DNA from 2 places in the Priestia sp. TSO9 genome. Region 1 is predicted to be linked to the other one. Evidence: riboswitches for the same ligand, from Rfam matches in the RefSeq annotation. Region 1 holds a riboswitch; the other holds the start of a gene.
The links. Region 1 has a riboswitch for cyclic di-AMP ahead of LJC66_RS20805 (APC family permease). Riboswitches for the same ligand answer to the same signal wherever they lie in the genome.

Region 1 (3,173 bases):
ATCATCCGAATCGCGGTCGGAAATCAGCCAATTATGCGGTGCTTCGCTTAACAAATATGCCGGCAGTACTCACTGAAATAGCCTTTATTGATAACCGCACAGATGCAGCACTTCTTCAAAATGAAGCTTTTTTAAAAAGTATGGGTGAATCGTATGCAAAAGGAATTGCCGTCTATTTGAATTTACCTCGTCGTGCAGTTCCAAACCCAAATCCAACACCAACACCGAATCCATCGCCTTCTGAACCGGGTACAAAAACGTATACGATCAAGCAAGGAGATACGCTTTACAGTATTGCACAGAAGTACAGCATAACAGTGCAAGCGCTTCAAGAAGCCAATACAGGGCTTTCTGATCCTCTCACACTACAGGTTGGAAAAACAATTGTTATTCCTTCAGGGACTTCACCAAACCCATCTCCAACACCGTCACCAACTCCACCTTCGGAACAATATCCGCTTCCAAATGGAATTTTAAAACAAGGTGATTCTGGAGAAGCTGTGAAGCAGCTCCAAAAAGCATTAAACGCGGTGAATTTTAAAGTAGGATCAGTAGACGGAATATATGGAGTTCAAACGAAAGATGCAGTAAGGCGTTTTCAGCTTGTGTATCTTCCTTATGATGTGGATGGCATTTATGGTCCTCAAACAAAAAACAAGCTAGCAGCCGTTTTAAAAGCAAAAAGTTAAAGCAAAAAGGTCTTCTGAAAGCGGGCAGAAGGCCTTTTGTTTTGCTGTTAAAAGCGCCTTAAGTACTATTTTATGGTTTACGTAAAATAATGCTTTACAAACCATTTGTACGGGAGTATATTATCTAAGAACAAAGGATAGTTATGAAAGAAACATGTTATTGATCATACCCTTTAACCGAAAATTATATTGACCTGTTATCGCTTAATTCGTCAGAAGTGGGGGACCCAAATTTGTGCATTGTCACTTGGGGTGAATCCTTTTTTAAAGGTAGGGCTACTCTCATAGCCCGAATCCGACAGCTAACCCCATAAGCGTTTTGGAGAGGAGGTTTAAGCTGTGTAAAAACGCTGAGAACCCTTAGTGTTTTTTTTGTGCGCTTTTTTAACATAAAAAGGTATTTTTTAGGAATAATAGCACTTATTCATGAACTTGTAACGGCGCTTAGCAATGGACAGTAAATAGTAGCTAAGCGATCATCGGAGGGAAATTACGTGAACTATTCAGTTCTCAAAAGATTATTGATTGGAAAGCCGCTCAAAACAAAAGAGTTAGGCGATCAAAAGCTTAGTAAGCTTAAAGCACTGGCTATTTTATCATCAGATGCCTTATCTTCAGTGGCTTATGGAACAGAACAAATTTTGATTGTACTTGCAACAGTCGGCGTTCTTGCCTATTGGTATTCGATTCCAATTGCGATTGGGGTATTGGTGCTGCTGACGGCTTTAATTCTTTCATACCGTCAAATTATTTATGCGTATCCGCAAGGCGGAGGAGCTTATATTGTTTCCAAAACCAATTTAGGAGAAAATCCCGGGCTTATCGCTGGGGGATCACTGTTGGTAGATTATATTTTAACAGTTGCTGTGAGTGTTTCAGCAGGAACCGATGCTTTAACTTCGGCTTTTCCAACGCTGCATCATTACAATGTAGTAATTGCGTGTTTGCTGGTGATTTTTATTACCGTCTTAAACTTACGTGGTGTAACAGAATCCGCTTCTGTATTAGCTTATCCGGTTTATTTATTTGTTATTGCTCTTATTTTGTTAATAGCGGTAGGCTTGTTTAAAATAGCGACAGGTCAAGTTTCACCTGAGCTGCATCCCTCTCTCGGTACAGTAGTGCCAGGTATTAGTTTGTTTTTATTATTAAAAGCTTTTTCGTCAGGCTGTTCGGCATTGACAGGTGTAGAAGCCATTTCAAATGCAGTGCCTAACTTTAAAGAGCCAGGTGCAAAAAATGCTGTTCATACATTAATGCTGATGGGCGGTATTTTAGCCGTTTTATTTTCTGGCATCACGTTTTTAGCTTATTGGCTTGGCATTTCTCCAAAAGCAGATGAAACGGTTGTATCACAAATTGCATCGAGTGTGTTTGGACGAAATGGATTTTATTATTTTATTCAAGGCACAACAGCTCTAATTCTAGTGCTAGCGGCGAATACGGGGTTTTCAGCTTTCCCTTTGCTGGCTGTCAACTTATCGTCTGATAAATACATGCCAAGAATGTTTCAAATTCGTGGCGATCGATTAGGCTATTCAAATGGAATTGTGACCCTTGGAATTGCTTCTATTGTCTTAATTGTAGCTTTTAAAGGAGCGACTGAACAATTAATTCCTCTTTATGCAGTCGGGGTGTTTATTCCATTTACGCTTTCTCAAACAGGGATGATTGTCAAATGGGTTAGAGAAAAGCCCGCCGGCTGGCAAGGGAAGCTAGCTATTAACTTAATTGGGGCCCTCATTACCTTAACGGTGCTAATCATTTTGTTTACAACGAAGTTTTCACAAGTATGGTCCGTGCTCATTTTCTTGCCGGTTATTGTCTATATTTTTCATCGCATTCATACGCATTATGAAGCGGTAGGAGAGCAGCTTCGCATTAAGCAAGGAGAAAAGATTGGAAAGCTTGAAGGAAATGTGGTCATTGTTCCTGTAGCAGGAATGACAAAGGTAGTAGAAAATTCATTAAATTATGCACGAACGATTGGCGATACCGTTATTGCAGTGCACGTGGCCTTTGATCGAGAAAGCGAAAAGAGAATGGAAGAGAAGTGGGAGAAGTGGCAGCCTGATATTCGTATTGTTACGTTTCATTCTCAATACCGCAGCTTAGTGCGGCCGCTGTTTCGATTCATCGATATGGCCGAGGAAAAAGCGCGGGAAAACAATATGGCCATTACGGTCGTTATTCCGCAATTCATTACGAAAAAAAGCTGGCAAAATATCCTTCACAATCAGTCCAGTCTGTTGTTAAAAGCACATTTGCTTTACCGTAAAAATGTAATTGTTACAACTGTACCGTACCGTTTTAAAAAATAATGAAACATGACTAAAAACCTCCAACTTGTATGTTGGAGGTTTTTAATTTTTAAATTCACATACACTAACCGTAATCGAATCTCATCAAAGGCGCAAACGGAGGGATTGTATGAGTGAATTAATTAAATTGTTGCGAAAAGGAAATAAATCGGCCATGATGGCC
Region 2 (3,173 bases), 180 kb from region 1:
GGCTGGGACAAAAGTAGTTTCGTTAAAGGGAGATTCGAACGCGTTTGATTCTTGATGGAGAATCAAACGCGTTCGGTTTTTTCTTATTGACAGGGTAAACGTAGGTTTAATCTATTTATTTGTTTCTGGCTGTTGATTAGAGGGCAAGGCGAAGACTCCTGTGCGGAAAGCGAAGCCTGAAACGAAAATCAACAGCAGTGTCAAAAGTGATTCATACGAGCTTATTGATTCCATTGTTTGCTTTTAGATTGGATTGCTTTCGTTACGTTTCAATCACTTTTCATCTTTTAAATGACTCAATAATGCAGGAGCCATCTCCACGTGAGAAAGAGCGATATGTGAAATCGTTTTGGCATAAGGTGTAATTTCGTTAATAAATTGTTCGAGTACGTTCAGGTGAGGAAGCTGAAGCTTTGTAATAAAGCAGGCTTGCCCGGCGATGCGTTCACAGAATAAAGCGTAGGGATACTGAGAAATAAATCGTTTAAAACGCTCGTGCTCGCCGTTTTTCATCGTTACTTCAATAAAACACGACACGGGCAAATGTAGCTTTTCATAATCAATATCGATTGTATATCCTTTTATAATGCCAAAGCTCTCTAGCTGGCGTACTCGCTCTGCCACCGAAGGAGGAGACAAATTAATTTGTTTTCCTAGCTCTCGTAAAGAAAGGCGGCTGTTTTGCTGCAGCGCCTGCAAAATCGATAAATCAATTTCATCAATTTTCAATTGAAAACCTTCTTTCTTATTAACGTTTCATTTGATTAGTAATAATAGATAAGATGTTTTATATGTAATCTGAAATTCCCATTTTTCTTACTATAATAATTAAAAAGGAGTGAGTAAAAAATGGCAAGAGTTTTGTTAGCAAACGAAGAGGGAACAAATTTTGAAAAAGCATTGAATTTAATTCCGCATGTAAAAAGATTGTATGATGAGCTTTACGACACGCTTTGGAACAGCGATATAGTAGAGAGAGAGACCAAGGAAAAAATGAGGCTTTATCTAGCAGGTGTTAACGGCTGTGAGACGTGTATGAGCATGTCATATGTAGGCGATGAGACGCTTAATCAAAAAGTGTTAAGAGAAAAAGAGCTGGAAGAAAAAGATCGACTGCTGTTTCGATTTATTGATGTGTACCGAGTGCGTCCAAGGGAGTTGACCGATGCTGACATGGATCAATTAAAAAAATTTTACAGTGATACGCAGCTGTTAGAGCTTTTGGCTGTTATTAATTTATTTGATCAATTTCACAAAATGATTGTCAGTTTAGATTTATATGATTTTTGCAGCTTGCAGCGCAAGTGAGGCCTTCGCTAAAAATATCTTGACAGACAAAATTCACAGGAGTAAGATAGCTTTCGTGAAGTGAAACGTATCATGAATCGAATCGATTATTCTAAAAAATAGATCAAAGACATTTGAATAAAAATCGCTTAATCCATTACGGAGCGGAGGACCCATTATTTACGCACATATTGTGCTCCGGGGTGAATCCTTAAAAAGGTAGGGTTACTCTTAAAACCCGAACCCGACAGCTAACTTCGCAAGCGTTTTGAGGGGGAAGAGTGTGAAAAAACACAGGAGCCTTCCTGTGTTTTTTTGCGCTTTTTTTAAGAAAAAGATGTAATTTTTTAGAAAAAGTATAAGCTAAGAGAACACACAGCAGTTGAAGAAAGGAATAAATACATTATGAAAAAACAGTTTGCTGTATTGGGATTAGGTCGTTTTGGAGGCAGTTTGGTTGAAGAGTTTGCAAATCTGGATGTGGATGTGCTCGCTATTGACCGCAATCAGGAGGTAGTAAATAAATTTAGCAACTCAGCTACATATGTTGTGCAAGCAAACGCGATTGATGAAGCTAGCTTAAAGGGGCTAGGTATCCGCAATGTTGATCATGCGCTTATTTCGTTTGGGGATGATATCGAAGCAAGCGTGCTCGCAACGATGCTTTTAAAAGATATGGGCGTTAAGCAAGTATGGGTAAAAGCGGTGAATATGTATCATCAAAAGGTACTGGAGAAAATAGGAGCGGACAAAGTCATTCATCCTGAGCGCGATATTGCTAAGCGTATTGCTCATCACGTGGTGTCAGAAAAAATCATTGATTACATTGAACTGTCAAAGGATTATAGTATTGTCGAAATTGTCGCTTCTAAGAAACTTCATAATAAAACGCTGTTTGATTTAAACATTCGTGCCAAGTACGGCTGCAATATTATCGGCTTTCAGCGAAAAGACGGGGAAATGGTGATTTCGCCTACCGCGCATGAAATAATTGAACAAGGAGATATGCTGATTGTTATCGGACATAACCGCGATTTGAACCGTTTTGAAGAAGAAGGAGTTTAACTCATGAAAAAACAAATCATTAAACTCACTCCTCCGCAGCTGCTTGTCTCCATTTTTGGCGGAGGAATTATTATTGGTGCTCTTCTATTGATGATGCCTTTTTCTACTACCGAGCCAATCCGATGGGTAGACGCCCTTTTTACATCTACTTCCGCTATGACAGTGACCGGCTTAGCCGTCGTAGATACAGGTACGCGTTTTACCGTCATCGGTCAAACGATTATTATGCTGCTAATTCAAATAGGCGGTCTTGGCATTATGTCATTTGCCGTGTTGATTTTTATAATGCTAGGTAAAAAAATTGGCTTTAAAGAGCGCGTGCTCGTTCAGCAGGCATTAAATCAAACGAGCGTCGGCGGAGTTGTCCTGCTAGTTAAAAGGCTGTTTATCTTTTCATTTTTAATTGAATTTGTTGCACTTATCTTTTTAGCAATACGCTGGGTTCCGGAATTCGGATGGTCTAAGGGGCTGTTCTTTAGCTTGTTTCATTCAATTTCAGCTTTTAATAACGCAGGGTTTGGACTACTGTCGGATAACTTAGTGCAGTATGTTGGAGATCCTATTATTAACATAACGATTTCTTTTTTGTTCATCATTGGCGGGTTAGGGTTTACCGTTCTTGCTGATATGTGGGTGAAAAAATCGTATAAAAAACTAACGCTCCATTCAAAAATTATGATTGTCAGCACGTTTGCCATTAATGTGATTGCCATGCTTTTTATTTTTTTCTTAGAGTACAGCAATTCGCATACGCTCGGAAGTTTATCATTAGGAGACAAAGTATGGGCTTCTTATTTTCAAGCGGTAACGACAAGAACCGC

Region 2: another riboswitch for cyclic di-AMP. It lies ahead of LJC66_RS19870 (potassium channel family protein); the one in region 1 lies ahead of LJC66_RS20805 (APC family permease).

What each region holds. Positions count from the first base shown of each region.
Region 1 covers NZ_JAJEKD010000015.1:1,077,758-1,080,930, reverse strand. Annotated here, with positions in the region: gene LJC66_RS20810 (N-acetylmuramoyl-L-alanine amidase) at 1-689, shown strand, start outside; cyclic di-AMP (ydaO/yuaA leader) riboswitch at 881-1,021, shown strand; gene LJC66_RS20805 (APC family permease) at 1,184-3,010, shown strand; gene LJC66_RS20800 (cation diffusion facilitator family transporter) at 3,120-3,173, shown strand, end outside.
Region 2 covers NZ_JAJEKD010000015.1:895,412-898,584, reverse strand. Annotated here, with positions in the region: gene LJC66_RS19880 (Lrp/AsnC family transcriptional regulator) at 274-729, opposite strand; gene LJC66_RS19875 (carboxymuconolactone decarboxylase family protein) at 850-1,308, shown strand; cyclic di-AMP (ydaO/yuaA leader) riboswitch at 1,424-1,568, shown strand; gene LJC66_RS19870 (potassium channel family protein) at 1,693-2,352, shown strand; gene LJC66_RS19865 (TrkH family potassium uptake protein) at 2,356-3,173, shown strand, end outside.